2 regions of the Mesorhizobium sp. P2_E10 genome follow, and region 2 is predicted to be linked to the other one. Evidence: riboswitches for the same ligand, from Rfam matches in the RefSeq annotation. Region 2 holds a riboswitch; the other holds the start of a gene.
The links. Region 2 has a riboswitch for cobalamin ahead of AC1D0N_RS14360 (DUF1636 family protein). Riboswitches for the same ligand answer to the same signal wherever they lie in the genome.
Positions count from the first base shown of each region.

Region 1: linked by a shared signal. The riboswitch ahead of AC1D0N_RS02200 (aromatic ring-hydroxylating oxygenase subunit alpha) and the one ahead of AC1D0N_RS14360 (DUF1636 family protein) in region 2 are both predicted to bind cobalamin.

Region 1 covers NZ_JBFUEK010000001.1:430,578-438,434, forward strand. The annotation lists gene AC1D0N_RS02170 (nucleotidyltransferase family protein) at 1-280, opposite strand, end outside; gene AC1D0N_RS02175 (glycosyltransferase family 2 protein) at 280-972, opposite strand; gene AC1D0N_RS02180 (glycosyltransferase family 2 protein) at 957-1,709, opposite strand; gene AC1D0N_RS02185 (serine kinase) at 1,706-2,755, opposite strand; gene AC1D0N_RS02190 (PqqD family protein) at 2,798-3,226, opposite strand; gene AC1D0N_RS02195 (FAD-binding oxidoreductase) at 3,387-4,481, opposite strand; gene AC1D0N_RS02200 (aromatic ring-hydroxylating oxygenase subunit alpha) at 4,559-5,806, opposite strand; cobalamin riboswitch at 5,923-6,124, opposite strand; gene AC1D0N_RS02205 (DUF680 domain-containing protein) at 6,632-6,838, shown strand; gene AC1D0N_RS02210 (DUF680 domain-containing protein) at 6,911-7,111, shown strand; gene AC1D0N_RS02215 (DUF680 domain-containing protein) at 7,170-7,409, shown strand; gene AC1D0N_RS02220 (ABC transporter ATP-binding protein) at 7,488-7,857, opposite strand, start outside.
Region 2 covers NZ_JBFUEK010000004.1:496,716-504,572, forward strand. The annotation lists gene cobN (cobaltochelatase subunit CobN) at 1-279, opposite strand, end outside; gene cobW (cobalamin biosynthesis protein CobW) at 298-1,335, opposite strand; gene AC1D0N_RS14360 (DUF1636 family protein) at 1,338-1,766, opposite strand; cobalamin riboswitch at 1,806-2,009, opposite strand; gene AC1D0N_RS14365 (winged helix-turn-helix domain-containing protein) at 2,039-3,238, opposite strand; gene AC1D0N_RS14370 (NADH-quinone oxidoreductase subunit A) at 3,571-3,936, shown strand; gene AC1D0N_RS14375 (NuoB/complex I 20 kDa subunit family protein) at 3,927-4,508, shown strand; gene AC1D0N_RS14380 (NADH-quinone oxidoreductase subunit C) at 4,514-5,119, shown strand; gene AC1D0N_RS14385 (NADH-quinone oxidoreductase subunit D) at 5,129-6,319, shown strand; gene AC1D0N_RS14390 (NADH-quinone oxidoreductase subunit E) at 6,758-7,857, shown strand, end outside.

The sequences.
Region 1 (7,857 bases), on a different contig from region 2:
ATTTGGTCCACAGCATCTTTTGCAGGCCGACAAGGCGTGGATAGGCGGGATGGGCGGCGAGTTTTCGGCCGAACCTGTCGGAAATCGCTGCCAGCAGCCGGTGCTCGCGAAAGGAGACCAGATCGATATCGTTCTCGTCGAGCCAGCGCGCCGCGTGCTGGCAGGCCGCTTCCTCGTCGGGAAGCAGGGCTGCCTTGAGCAACTGGTCGAGCTTGCCGGTCGGCCAGGACCAGCCATAGTCCGGAAACCGGCGGCCGATATGGCGGACTGACCTGGCCATCAATCGGGAACCGCCTTGTTACGCGCCCGGCGCTGCATGGCGAGCCGCGCGACTTCGAGATAGCCGCGGTCGCGAGTGGAATCGCGGCCATAAGACAGGCTGCCTGGTCGGATACGCCTGAGCGCCAGCACCTCATCCAGCATGTCGAGAACGAAACCTGCCTCGCGCGCCCGAGCGATCCAATCGATCATCTCGCCACGCCCCCCTTGCGGGTCGACAATCGGCCCGACGGCATCGGCGACCTCCCGGCGGATCAGCATTGTGGTCCGCGACCAGCCCGCCACAGAGGTGACTTCCGGCACTTCGGGCCTATCGCCACGAAAGGTACGCCAGTGCGTGAAAACGCCCGATGTCCCTGGGAGCCGGTTCAGATGCGCAAGCTGTCTTTCAATCTTGGTCGGCAACCACAGATCATCCGCATCAAGCGTCGCCACGAAGGGGGTCGACAGCGCTGCGATGCCTCTTGTCGTGGCGCTGCCGGGGCCGGCGTTTTCCTGGCGCAAAAGCCGCACCGGCTGCTTCAGCGCTTCGATCACCGCCACGGTGTCGTCGGTGGAACCATCGTCGACAACGACGATGGTTTCGGCCTGCACTGTCTGGGCCGTGATCGATCTCAGCGTTTCGGCAATGGTGGCTGCCGCGTTGAAAGTCGGGATGACGACGCCATAACCGCTCATCACATGAAGCGCCACTGCGCGAGCTCTTTGAAATCGAAAATCCCTTCGATCGGACGCAAGGAGGGATCGGCCTTGCGACGCTTCATCGATTTGTGGATGGCGCGCATGAACTCGCGAAGGGGGACATCGGCCTCCCTTGTCATATTGCCGGGATGACGCCTGTAGTAGAGAGCCACGGTATCGGGCATAGTGTATCTCGGACTGCTTTCAAAGGCACGCAGCAGATAGTCGGTGTCTTCAGCCTGGTTGAAGTCCTCGTCGAAACTGCCGATGCGTTCCACAAACTGGCGAGCAAAAATCCCCGCCGACAGATGAATCCCGCGAACGGTCACGCAGTGGCTTTCGGTTGCGGGTTCCAGTGTCTCGTCGTCTATGAGATCAACCAGTGTCATGCGCGAATAGCTCAGTTCGAGACCTGGATCGGTTTCGAAGCAGGCAAGGTCGGCCCTGAAACGCCCGGCCGGCGAGATGTCGTCCGAATCGAGAAATGACACAAGCTCTGTTTCCGGCAGAAGCTGCCTGAGGCCGGCATTGCGTGCTTTGGTGACACCACCATTGGCTTGCTGGAAAAGGCGGATGCACGAAGTCTCACCCATCATGGCGCGCACCGCCTCGGCCGTGCCATCGGTTGAGCCGTCATCGATGACGATAATATCGAGGTCGGCGGCGTCGCGTTGCCTGAGCAGCGACCGCAATGCCGAAACGACGTAGCGCTCGCGGTTATAGGCAGGCACGATTACGCTGAGTTTCATAAAATGCCTCGTGCGAGAAACGCCGAAATCGTGCCGGCGATTTCCTCGGGCCGTGTCCCCAGCGACAGGCGATAGCACGGCAGCTGGCGTGTCAGTTCGCCAAAAAAGCGAAAGCCGCTTTCCCGTTCGCCCGGCATCTGTGCGATTCCGGATGGCGCCAGCGCAATCATGGCGTCCTTGCGCGACACCGGCATGATCGAGCTTGTCTCACCACCGCTGATATGTGGCACCACCAGCGCGACGATGTCCAGACTTGCAGGTACTGGCCGGACCGCGATGTCATCGATATGAAACGGATACTTGCCTTGCCAGTTCAGCGGACCGTGCGACTTCAACCTTCGTTCGAGCTGCAGCCGCCGGAAACCTTCCGGGTCCTGCTTGAGCGTGGCAAACAAGGGGTGGGCAGTCACCCCATTGTCGGTTTCGATCAGCACATAGTCGTCGCCGACGCTGTCGAGCCCGTTGAGCAGTCCGGCGACAACCGTTCCCGATTTTCCCGCCCCACCCGCGCCGGCGAGCAGCATGCCCTTGCCGCCAATGCCCAGCGTACCAGCATGGGTAAGCCGCATGCCGCGCGCGGCATACTCCCAATGCAGGAAGGCGCGCAGCGGCGCCCCTTGCTCCCAGGGCGGAAACGCGTCGGCGGACCTCATCAGCTGTGCACCGACGCGACGTTCGGGATCGTAGAACTGCCAGAAATCCAGGTCATGGAAATAGCTGCCGCGCAATCCGGCTTCGGCCAGCTGTGTGGCGAAGGCGTGATGCGTGTAGTCGGCTTGGCCCCATGTCGCCGGGGCGGGGATGCCCTCAACATCAGGATCGGCGACGAAAATGCGGCAGTCGCCCACGCTCGGCTGGTCGTCGGGAGCAGGGACGAGGCCATGGCCGACAGCTTCGGCCAAGGCGCCGGGGCTGAGATGCGCCGTCAGATCCAGCCGCGGCAAGCGGACCGTGGTGGTGACCGGATAGCGCTCAGTCGCGCTTTCCGCCGCCGCCAGCACATGACGGGCATAGTCGGTCAGGGTTTGAAGGGTGACGCCTGGCATGGCTGACTTCCAGCGTTGCCCGACCGGGCCACTTGGGTGGTTTCAGGGCGCCGGCTTGACCGCCGGCCAACCGAGAGGTTCCTCGACCTCGTGGATCGGGTCGACAAGAATGAGATCGGCAAGGTCGTCATGGATGTCGACCTTGAGCGGCTCGCTGCTGCCGGCGAGTTGGGCCAGCAGGGCGCCCGAGATGGGTTGCGCGGCTGCATCGGCCGCACGCACGAGCAAGCCGAATTCGAGCAGTTGGGAAATGAAGCTGTCGAGCTCGGCTAACCTGATTGTGGCCCCGCCAGCCGCTTGTCCGACCAGTGCGTGGGCGCCAACACCGGACGACAGCGCCTGCCAGACCCCGCTGCCCGAATCGGAGAAGCCGAAATATTTCCCGTTCGAAAGATCGAGGACTACGGCTTCGCCGTCAAAGGACTCGAAAACGATGTCCTTGCTCGCGACCGCGTAGACCAATTGCTCCATCAAAACGTCCCCACACCAGGCTGCCCGAAAGCGATCACCGGTCGCTGCGGTTCGCCTTGCCCTGGAAAAGCGTCTAGCCACTTGGCCGTTCTTTGGCAAGACAGAGCGCCGGCCAGGGCCAGGCTGATACGCAAAGGCAAGCGGCCAATCCGCGGTCCTGTCAGGCCTCGATCTCGAGCGCCGACAGCGGCCGCGAGCAACAGGCAAGGATAAAGCCGTCATCGATCTCGTGATCGAGAATGCCGCCATTGTGGCTCATCTCGACCTCGCCTGAAACCTTCTTCACCTTGCAGGTTCCGCACAGGCCGAACTCGCACGCTGCAGGGATTCTCACACCCGAAGCGCGCGCCGTCTGCAGCACGGTCTGGCCGGCAACGCATTCGGCGTCGACATCCGAAAGCGAGAAGCGAACCGGCGTAACAGTGTCGGCAGGCACTTCGATCCCAGCCGGCGATGTGAACGGAGCCGGGACTTCTTCCACAGCGGGAGCCGCAAAACTCTCCTGGTGGTAATAGGCCATGTCGAAGCCGGAGGCCTCCAGCATCTGCCGCACCGCGCGCATGAACGGGTCCGGGCCGCAGCAGAAGATTTCGCGCTCGCGGAAGTCCGGCGCCAGCAGCGGCAGCCGGATCGCGTCGATCCGCCCCATATGCCCGAACCAGCCTTCGCGGCTCGACCGCTCCTCGATCATGAAGCCGAGCGACAGGCCCGGCATGCGGCTTCCCAGCAATTCGAGTTCCTTGCGGAAGATGATCTCTTCCGGGCGCCGCGCGCAGTTGACGAAGCCGACATCGGTCCACGGCGCGCAGTCGTTAAGCCAGCGCAGCATCGACATCATCGGCGTCACACCGGAGCCGGCCGAAATGAACAGATATTTGGCCGCGGGGTGGCTGTGCAGCGAAAAGTCGCCTGCCGGTCCATAGGCCTTCACGTGGACGCCGGGCTTCAAATTATCGAACATCCAGCGCGTGCCGACGCTGCCGGCCTGGGCCTTCACCGTCACCGCAATCGAGAACGGCCGCGACGGTGAGGACGACAGCGTGTAGGTCCGCATCAGCGGGCCCTCGGTGGTCGGCAGTTCCAGTGTCACGAATTGCCCCGGCTTGTAGCGAAACCAGGTCTGATTGTCAGAGCGGAAGGTGAAGGTCTTCACCTCCGGCGCCTCGTCGCTGACGCCGATCACTTCCAACACCTGCAGCCTGTCGTTCCAGGGCGCCATCTCGTCGAGATGGCGGTAGAGGCCAAGGTCCGTCATCGCATTCATCCTTCCGACCTTTTCATGCTGCACATGGCGTTACTCCAAAACCGCTCAACACTTTTGGGCGCCATGTGCTAGGCGACGCTGCGCAGCGCGGGCCGGCCGCCCTCGGCAAGGCGCGGCTCGATGAAGCGGGCATACCAGTCGACGAACTGGATCACGCCGCCTTCATGCAACTCCGAATAGGGGCCGGGCTCATAGGCCGGCGACAGGATGCCGAAGGCGTTCTCTTCGACGATGCGGCGGTCCTGGTCGTTGGTCTCGGTCCAGACATGGGTGAGCTCGGCGAGGTCGTAGTCGACGCCTTCCACCGCATCCTTGTGGACCAGCCATTTCGTCGTCACCGCCGTCTCCGTGGCGCTGATCGGCAGCACGCGGAAGGTAACGGCGTGGTCGATGAGGATGTGGTTCCAGGTCGTCGGGTAGTGGTAGTGCATCAAGGTGCCGATGCGGTCGGCCGAAACGCTGTCGGAAAGGTTCTTCTTCACCGCGCGCTTGCCGTTCATCGTATAGCTGACGGCATCGCGCAGCAGCGGCGCGCGGGTGGCGCGAAACTGTCCGGTGGGATCGATGCGGAACTTGCTCGGCAGGCCCGTTGCCTCGCACTTCGCCCAGTGCGCCAGCATTTCAGGGTCGCTGTCGGCACCCTGCACACCGGTCACGGTCGGCGCTTCCGGGAAAGTCTTGCACAGTTCCGGATGGTTACCGGCGCAGTGATAGCACTCGCGGTTGTTCTCCCAGACCAGCTTCCAGTTGCCCTTTTCGACGATGGTCGATTCGAAGGCGACCTTTGCCTCGCGCAGCCGGTGCGGCAACAGATAGGGTTCGATCATGGCGCGCATCGGCGCGAAGTCCGCCGGCTCCCTGGCCAGGCAGATGAAGATGTAGCCGCCGACGCTCTCGCAGGCCACCGGCTTCAGGCTGAACTGGCTCTTGTCGAAACCATCGGCCATCTGCCGTGCGAACAGGAGCCTGCCGTCCAGTTCGTAGGTCCACTGGTGATAGGGGCAGACGAGCTTGGCCGCAGTGCCTTTCTCTGCGTTGCAGACGCGGCTGCCGCGATGACGGCAGGAATTGTGAAACGCGTTGATCTTGCCTTGCTGGTCGCGGACCAGCACCACCGGATAGTCGCCGACCTGGGCGGTGATGTAGCTGCCCGGCTTCGGCAATTCGCAATCATGACCGATGAACAGCCAGTCGCGATACCAGATCAGCTCCATGTCGAGCTTGAAGTAGTCGGGATCGGTATAGAAGGGCTGCTCGAGCGAGTAGCCGTCCCTGCGGCTGTGCAAGAGCCTCAGCATGTCGTTGCGCGCATCCATGTCCTGTCCTCATCTTCAAAGGACTGAACTTGGTGGTGATGGAGGAAAGACCGGTCGCAATCCGGCGACAAGGCCGGCATGCACCATCCACCTCTTGACCGCCCACCGCGATCAGTCGAGTCTAGCTATCTCGGGCTGGTTTCCGGGCTCTGGAGTGTCCTTGCGGACGGTCGCGACACCTTCCCAGGCTTGTGGCCCAGTGGTCTCCCGTTGCGACTTGAACTCCACCACCGTTGCGGGGGCAGCGCCGGGTTTTGACCGGCTTCCCAATTCTCCGCTTCATCGTCACGAAGCGGCACCTGAGATGCCATCATCTAATCACGACAGCGGCCGCGCCATCGGCATGAAAGCGACATCGCATCCATGCGGCGCGACACCATAGGCGAAATGCACCGACCAGGATTTGTGACGCGAACCCAGCCTTTTCACTGGCCGCGACCCGCCCGCTTCGCGCGTCGGATTCGACCTGCGGCGGGGCTAAAAACAGTTAACAGTTTCGAAGTGACTATTAGTAGTTTCTAAAATCGAACCGAACGGTTCGTTTCTGTTGACAGAGCGTGCAGGACGCTGTGAACGCTGGTTTGCCAATTCGTCAGCTGGCTCACCGGTGGCACAGCATAACGAATTGAAACTATTAACTAAAATAGAAAGTGTAGGAGGCTCTGGTACAATTTCAAGGTGCAGAGCCATGGTCCACGCGGAACAACTTCGTGATTGGAAACAGGCGCTGGCCTCACCCACATCGGGGCTGTCCGAACGACGCGAATTTCCTTCCAAGACACGCCGCTAGACGGACTGATGAACTAAAATACTGGAGTACTAAAAATGAAAAAGATTGTTCTCACTGCCGTCGCCGTTCTGGCCATCACCGGCAGCGCCTTCGCTGGTAGCGACCACTTTGGTTCCAATGGTGCGAACCAGCCTGCCGCCTCGGTCGACAGCTCGTACACGGCTTCCATTCAGAAGTCGGCTCCGGCTGACAAGCAGCCCGTCGTTCAGGGCAGCGACCGTAACCTTTTCGGCAACAACTAACAGCCGATTCCCAACGGACGGCGGGTTTGCCCCGCCGCCTTGGTGGAATTCAGACATTCAGGAGTACTTAAAATGAAAAAGATTGTTCTCACCGCCGCGGCCGTTTTGGCCATCACCGGCAGCGCCTTCGCCACTGGCAGCGACCACTTCGGCGACAACCAGGCCGCCCCGGCTGTCGACAGCTCGTACACGGCTTCCATCCAGAAGTCGGCTCCGGCTGACAAGCAGCCCGCCGTTCAGGGCAGCGACCGTAACCTCTTCGGCAACAACTAAGCCGATCCGGCAAAGCGCTTTGCCGCTTTCTGGAAACCAAAAACTCAGGAGACTTAAGATGAAGAAGATTGTTCTTGCCGCCGCCGCCATCATGATTGCCGCCGGCAGCGCCTATGCCCACAACGACAGCGTTGGCGGGACCGACATCAACAAGCAGGCGACCGTCAACGTCGATAAGACGCAGACGTCTTCGGTGCGCAACACCGGCTCGCCGGTCTACAAGCTGCTGAACTCGTCGGGTGACGCCCAGAAGTCGGCCCCTCAGGGCAGCGACCGGAACCTCTTCGGCAACAACTAACAGCCGAAGTCGGTCTCCAGAAAAAAGAGCGGCGGGCCAGGCCCGCCGCTCTTTTTTGTTGATACGGACCGGTCGGCCTCAAGCCGCCTTTGCTTCCGGCTTGTGCAGTGCGAAGGAATGTCCGTCGGCGTCGAAGATATGCAGGTCACCGCCATCCGCGCTCAGCCGCAGCGTCGCCCCGCGCTTGACCTCGACATTGCCGGGCAGCTTGGTCACCAGCGGCAGGTCGGCGCGGCCGATGTCGACATAGATGAGCTGAACCTCGCCGAGTTGTTCGACATAGTCCACCTTGCCCTCGAAAAGATAATCGGCGCCGGTGGAGACCACCAGATCCTCCGGTCGCACGCCGAAGCTTACCGCGGCGCCTTTCGCTGAAGCCGGCGTGGTGATTGGCACCGTCGCCTTGCGGCCGCCGACATGGCTGACGACAGTCGAATTGCCGGTTGTT
Region 2 (7,857 bases):
CCACCAGTCGTAACCGCCGAGGATACGAACAAGGATGATTTTGGCGTGCTGGGCGACGCTGTCGATCCAGAGGTCGACGGACATCGGATGGCGCAGGTCGCGAAGGGCTGCGAGCCGCATCGACGGCAGGCGTTCAGCATCTGCTTTCCACGCCGCCGCCAGCCCGGCCAGATCGCTGTCGGTGAAGGACAGCGCCACGATATCCGCCGGCGTCTGCCGCAGGTCGACCGGCTCGGCGAGATCGTCGAGCGAGGCGGATGTGGTGGTGAGGATGTGCATCGCGGCTCGTGCCTGAGATCAGCCGGCGAGTATACGCTCGATCGCCGGGCGGTTCAGCCCCTTCAGGCCGATGACGACAAGGCGCGAGCGGCGATCGTCTTCGGCGGTCCAGGCGCGGTCGTAATAGTGATTGACGCGCGGGCCGACGGCCTGCAGCAAAAGCCGCATCGGCTTGCCGCCGACATCGACGAAGCCTTTGACGCGCAACACGTTTTCTTGCTCGGCGGCAGTGGCGACGCGTTTTGCCAGCTCGTCCGGATTGGCGATCGAGGCAATGTCGACGATGAAGGTGTCGAAGTCGTCATGTTCGTGGTCGAAGGCGCCGTCATGGTGGGACTTGCGGTTCTCGATGTCGTCCTCGACGGCGAGACCGAGGCCGAGCAGCACCGAGGGATCGACCTTGCCATGCGACGTCGGCACGATTTTCACGGCGCGGGCGGAATGTTCGTTGATGATGGCGTTGGCGCGAGCCGAGCCGGCGGCGTCCATCAGGTCGCTCTTCGACAGAATGATCAGGTCAGCGCAGGCGATCTGGTCCTCGAACACTTCCTCGACCGGGTCGTCATGGTCCAGCGTCTCGTCTTGCGCGCGTTGCGCCTGCAGGGCGTCCATGTCGTTGGCGACACGGCCCTCGGCCAGCGCCGGCCCGTCGACTACGGCGATGACGCCGTCGACCGTCACTCGGCTTTTCACGCTCGGCCACTGGAAAGCCTGGACCAGCGGCTTGGGCAGCGCCAGGCCCGAGGTTTCGATCAGGATGTGGTCGACGCGCGGCGTTAGTGCGAGGATCTGGTCGAGCGCCGGTACGAAATCGTCGGCGACGGTGCAGCAGATGCAGCCATTGGCCAGTTCGACGATGTTTTCCTCCGGGCAGGTGTCGATGCCGCAGCCTTTGAGGATTTCGCCATCGATGCCGATGTCGCCAAACTCGTTGACGATGATGGCAATGCGCTTGCCGCCGGCGTTTTCCAGGAGATGGCGGACCAGCGTCGTCTTGCCGGCGCCGAGGAAGCCGGTGACGACGGTGCAGGGAACGCGGGAGAGGTTGGCGGTCATGATCAGTCCTTCAGCATGTCGAGGGGAGGGATGCGGGCAACGAGGCCGCGCTTCAGGCTATCGGGGCGTCCGCGCCAGGGAATGAGGCCGTCGGTCGAGGTGGCGAAGAGTTTGGCGCCGGTGACGAGATCGGCGCCGCTGGTCAAGGTTAGGTCGCCGAAGACATAGCTCCAGCAGCCGTCACGCAGGATCGCGGCGCTCAGCCTTCGCTTGCAATTGCCGAGGCACTCGACGGTGCGGATGCGGATGTTGTCTTCCGATGCGGCGCGGCGCGTGTCGTCGGCAAGCAGTTCGCCGGCGCGGGGGTGGGCGTCGGAGCCGGTCTCGTCGCGGCACGAGGCGCACACGATGACGGTGACGCCGGCCAAGGCATCGCTGTCGTCGGACAAAATATCCGCTGTTTCAGCCGAAAAACTGCTGTCGCGTTCCAAATCAGGCTCCTTGCCCGGAAGACCCGCCAGGCGATCGGATACTTTATGTCCTAGACGGCAGGTCTCCTGGCTCGCGGGTCATCGCCTTGGGTGCCGCCTTCCCGGTGTTACCCAGTGGTTTTCGGCCCAGGCTCTTCGCTTACAGTTGCGGGGACAGCCGCGGATTTGAGATCGAAATCCCGCACCGCATTCCCTCTTGGCTCCTCCCTTTGAAGAGAAGAGACCGTCTGGACCGGATTTAGGCTTGTGTATGCAGGCGTGTCAACGCACGTCTACGACGCGGCGATGTCGGCGAGCGGCTGCCCGAGGTCGCCGGCGGGTGTCACTTCCATACGCTCGAGACCGAGCCAGCCCTGCATCAGTTTCAATTCCTCGAACAGTTCTGCGGCAGTCTCAGGCGGCGCGCCGGGCTCGGCGTAGGCGGCGTGGACGCGCAGCACGCTGGCGGGACGGTCGGCCTTGAGGTCGACGCGGGCGACGATGCGGTCTCCCAGCAGGAAGGGCAGGACGTAGTAGCCGTACTGCCGTTTGTCGGCCGGCGTGTAGATCTCGATGCGGTAGCGGAAGTTGAACAGGTTTTCGGTGCGCGTCCGCTCGAAGACGACCGGATCGAAGGGTGCCAGCAAGGCCCGAGCCTCAATCCGGCGCGGCAAACGGGCGTCTTTGTGCATATAGGCCGGCTTGTCCCAGCCCTCGACGCGCATAGGCAAAAGTTCGCCGGTCTCGACCAGTTCCTCGAGGCGCCCCCTCATATCGGCGGGCGAAAGGCGGAAGTAGTCGCGCAGGTCGCTTGCTGTTGCGATGCCGTGGGCGCGGGCGGAAATGCGCAGCAATTCGCGATGCGCGTCCTCCGGGGCGGGCACCGGCAGATCGAGGATCGCCTGCGGCAGGACGCGCTCCGGCAGGTCGTAGAAGCGTTCGAAGCCGCGGCGGTGCGCCGTGGTGATGCGGCCGGCCCAGAACAGCCATTCGAAGGCATGCTTGGCGTGGCTCCAGCCCCACCAGCCGCCCGAGCCTTTCTGGCCTTCGAGGGCGGAGGCGGCGATCGGGCCGCGCGACACGACCTCTCGATAGATCTCTTCGATATAGGCCGCGTGTTCGCGGCCCCATTTTGCCAGGCCCAGATACATCTCGTCGCCGCGCTCGGCCCGCTGCATGCGCCAGCGCATCAGCGGGTATGTTTCGACCGGCAGGAAGGAGGCTTCGTGGGCCCAATATTCGAAGACCGTGCGCTTGCGCGTCACGGCGGCGTTGTCGAGCAAAGCGAGCGGGTAGGGGCCAAGGCGCGAATAGAGCGGCATATAGTGAGCGCGCACCACGGCGCTGACGGAATCGATCTGCAGCAGCCCGGTGCGGGAAAGCACGCGGGCGAAGTGCCGGCGGTCAGGCGTGCCGGTGGGGCGGGTATCATTGAAACCCTGGGCCGCAAGCGCGATGCGGCGAGCCATGGCAAGCGAGATCTTTTCCTTCATGGGAGACGAGACTCTGATGATTTTCGAGCAAATGGAGCCGGTGATTCCGGGTCATGCTAGCAGGGTTTTGGCGGGATCCATGTCAGGAGAGAAAAGTGGAGTAAAAAGTGAAGGAAATCAAACAGGAGCGGAACGGACCAGTTTCTCTCGAAGTGCCATCCAGCACCGTCTTTTGAACAAGGTTTGACTTGCTTCGCCGAAAGCGCTGCGCTAACCCTCGCCGCGTTGCAGCATAGGCACTTAAAACGGTTCAGCGGTTAAACTGTCACGCTTCCGCATTGAGGTTCGTTGCTGTAATCAGAGTGGATTGGCCGCCAACGGGAAGCTGCTGCATGACCGCACTTTTGAGTTCGTACCTGCCCATCGTCCTGTTCATCGGCGTGGCTCTGGTCGTCGGCCTGGCGCTGCTTGTGGCGCCGTTCCTGGTGGCCTACCGCAGCCCCGACCCGGAAAAGCTTTCCGCCTATGAGTGCGGCTTCAACTCGTTCGACGATGCCCGCATGAAGTTCGACATCCGCTTCTACCTGGTGTCGATCCTGTTCATCATCTTCGATCTGGAAGTGGCCTTCCTGTTTCCGTGGGCGGTCTCCTTCTCGAAAATCGGCATGCTCGGTTTCTGGTCTATGATGGTGTTTCTGGCGGTGCTGACCATCGGCTTTGCCTATGAATGGAAAAAAGGAGCGCTGGAATGGGATTGAGCGACAGTTCCGGCACGCTCGTCGCGCCGAAGCCCAAGGGCCTGATCGATCCCAACACCGGCCGGCCGGTGGGGTCTGACGATCCGTTCTTCCTCGAAATCAACAACGAGTTGGCCGACAAGGGCTTTCTCGTCACTTCGACCGAGGCGCTGATCACCTGGGCGCGCAGCGGTTCGCTGATGTTCATGACCTTCGGTCTCGCCTGCTGCGCGGTCGAGATGATCCACACCTCGATGCCGCGCTACGACTCGGAGCGGTTCGGGGTTGCGCCTCGTGCGTCGCCGCGCCAGTCAGACATCATGATCGTGGCCGGCACGCTGACCAACAAGATGGCGCCGGCGCTGCGCAAGGTCTACGACCAGATGCCGGAGCCGCGCTACGTCATCTCGATGGGCTCCTGCGCCAATGGCGGCGGCTACTATCACTATTCCTATTCGGTGGTGCGCGGCTGCGACCGCGTCGTGCCGGTCGACATCTATGTGCCCGGCTGCCCGCCAAGCGCGGAAGCGCTGCTTTACGGCATTCTTCTGCTGCAGAAGAAAATCCGCCGCACCGGCACAATCGAACGGTAGGCCCAATGAGTGCATCCCTGAGCGAACTCTCGATCTATCTGAGTGAAAAGCTGGCCGGCCGGATCGGCGAAGCGGTGTTTGCCTATGGCGAACTCACCGTTGCTGTCGAGCCGGGCAATCTGATCGAGGTGGTGACCTTCCTGCGCGACGATGCGCGCTGCCAGTTCATCTCGATCATCGATGTCTGCGGCGCCGACTATCCGTCGCGGGCCAAGCGCTTCGATGTCGTCTATCATTTGCTGTCGCCGAAGCAGAATGTGCGCATCCGCTTGAAAGTTCAGGCCGACGAGGAAACCTTGGTGCCGTCGCTCACCGGCGTGTTCCCAGGCGCCGACTGGTTCGAGCGCGAGACCTACGATCTCTATGGCGTGTTGTTCTCCGGCCATCCCGATTTGCGCCGGATCCTGACCGACTACGGTTTCGAAGGCCATCCGCTGCGCAAGGATTTCCCGCTGACCGGTTTCGTCGAGGTGCGCTACGACGACGAGGCCAAGCGCGTCATCTACGAGCCGGTGGAATTGAAGCAGGAATTCCGTAATTTCGATTTTCTCTCGCCATGGGAAGGGACGGACTACGTCCTGCCGGGCGATGAAAAAGCCAAGACGAATTGAGACGCCAGCATGGCTGAAACCTCCGTCCGCAATTTTAACATCAACTTTGGACCTCAACACCCTGCGGCGCATGGTGTTTTGCGGTTGGTTCTTGAGTTGGACGGCGAAGTCGTCGATCGCGTCGATCCGCATATCGGGCTGTTGCATCGCGGCACCGAAAAGCTGATCGAACACAAGACCTATTTGCAGGCCGTGCCCTATCTCGACCGGCTCGACTATTGCGCGCCGATGAACCAGGAGCATGCCTTTGCGCTGGCCACCGAGCGGCTGCTCGGCATCGACGTGCCGAAGCGCGGCCAGCTGATCCGCGTGCTCTACTGCGAAATCGGCCGCATCATGTCGCACATCCTCAATGTGACGACGCAGGCGCTGGACATCGGCGCGCTGACGCCGCCGCTATGGGGCTTCGTCGAACGCGAAAAGCTGATGGTGTTTTATGAGCGCGCCTCGGGTTCGCGCATGCATGCCGCCTACTTCCGTCCCGGCGGCGTGCACCAGGACCTGCCGCAGAAGCTTGTCGAGGACATCGGCAAGTGGATCGACCCGTTCCTGAAGTCGCTCGACGATCTCGACGCGCTGCTGACCGGCAACCGCATCTTCAAGCAGCGCAATGTCGATATCGGCACGGTGTCGTTGGCCGACGCCTGGGCCTGGGGTTTTTCCGGCGTCATGGTGCGCGGCTCTGGGGCTGCCTGGGATCTGCGCAAGTCGCAGCCCTATGAATGCTACTCGGAAATGGATTTCGACATCCCGATCGGCAAGAACGGCGACTGCTACGACCGCTATCTCGTGCGCATGGAAGAGATGCGCCAGTCGGCGAAGATTATGCGCCAGTGCGTCGACCTTTTGCTCGGCAGGGAACTCACCGGCCCGGTGTCGAACCTCGACGGCAAGGTGGTGCCGCCGAAGCGCCAGGCGATGAAGCGCTCGATGGAAGCGCTGATCCATCACTTCAAGCTCTACACCGAGGGCTACCGGGTGCCGGCGGGCGAGGTCTATGCAGCCGTCGAGGCGCCGAAAGGCGAATTCGGCGTTTACCTGGTCTCCGACGGCTCCAACAAGCCCTATCGCTGCAAGTTGCGCGCGCCCGGTTTCGCGCATTTGCAAGCCATGGACTTTCTGTGCCGCGGCCACATGCTGGCCGACGTCACCGCCGTTCTCGGTTCCCTCGACATCGTTTTTGGTGAGGTGGATCGGTGATGATGGGAGCTGCCCGGCCATCCAAAGCGTTTCTAGCGGCGGTTTGCCTTGCCGCTTCCGCTGAAGCGTCCCTTGCTGGATCCGACGATGGTCTGTCGTCGGCCGACCTTCTTAAGGAGGGGTTCAAGCTGGTAGCGGAAGGCGATCTGCTCGCAGTGCGCGAATTCGGTGGCGATGTGCTTCTGGATTCCGGAATTTTTGTACTCGGTCCACCGCGCGGGCAACCCTGTAGCAAGAGCGAGAGAACCTTTGTCGCAGAGGTACCGAGCTTGGCTCGGCCCGGTGATTGTGGACGAGTAACTTGGTGGAATGACCGTTACGACGAGTACGTCCGCCTGAGGCGTGGAAATGAAGAGTTCGTATGTGTGGTTGGGCGATCCGAGGATTGCTATCGCGCCTACATCTCTACCCAGTAGAAACACAAGAAGCGAAATCGCAATGTCAGTCCGCCGTCTCGCAGAAGCCAGCGTCCAGCCAGCCTCCTTCGCCTTCAACCGGGCGAATGCGGCAGCGGCCAAGCAATGGATCAAGAAATATCCCAAGGGCCGCGAGCAATCCGCGATCATCCCCTTGCTCATGCTGGCGCAGGAGCAGGAAGGCTGGGTGACCAAGGCGGCGATCGAGACCATCTCCGACATGCTCGGCATGCCCTATATCAGAGGGCTCGAGGTCGCGACCTTTTACACGCAGTACCAGCTGAACCCGGTCGGCACCCGTGCCCATATCCAGGTCTGCGGCACCACGCCTTGCATGCTGCGCGGTTCGGAAGCGCTGATGGATGTGTGCCGGTCGAAAATCCATCACGACCAGTTCCACACCAACGACAAGGGTACGCTGTCGTGGGAAGAGGTCGAATGCCTCGGCGCCTGTGTCAACGCGCCGATGGTGATGATCTTCAAGGACACTTTTGAAGATTTGACGCCGGAACGTCTTGCCGAAATCATCGACCTCTACGGCGCCGGCAAGGGCGCGCAGGTCCAGCCGGGACCGCAGAATGGCCGCACCACGTCGGAGCCAATCACCGGTCTGACGACGCTGAAAAGCGAAAAGGCGATCCTCAAGACGACCCGCGACAAGGAAGCCAGGGCAGCAGCCAAGGCCGCCCAGGATGCAGCCTCTACTGCCTCGGCTCCAACCGCGCAGGCCGCCGCCGCGCCGGCTGCCAAGGTGTCACAGGCGCCGGCTTCCCCCGTTGCGCCGTCGAAGGCCGGCAAGCCGAAGACGGACGCGCTCGAAACCAGCCCGGCGCTGAAATCGCCTTCACCGGTCAAGGTCGCACCCGAAGTGGAAAAGGCGGCGAGCGTTTCGGCGCCATTGCATTCGGCCGCCAATGCCAACAAGGCTGCGACGGAAGTCGAGGGCGTCTCGAAACAGCGCAGTGGCCCCAAGAACAAAGCGGAGCCGGTGACTGCCTTCAAGGCGCCGGAAGTCAAGACTCCAGCCGCCAAGGCCAAACCGTCGCTCGAGGACAAGAACCGTCCGGCCGGCATCGAGAAGCCGGCGCTGGTCGACGACCTCAAACTGATCTCGGGCGTCGG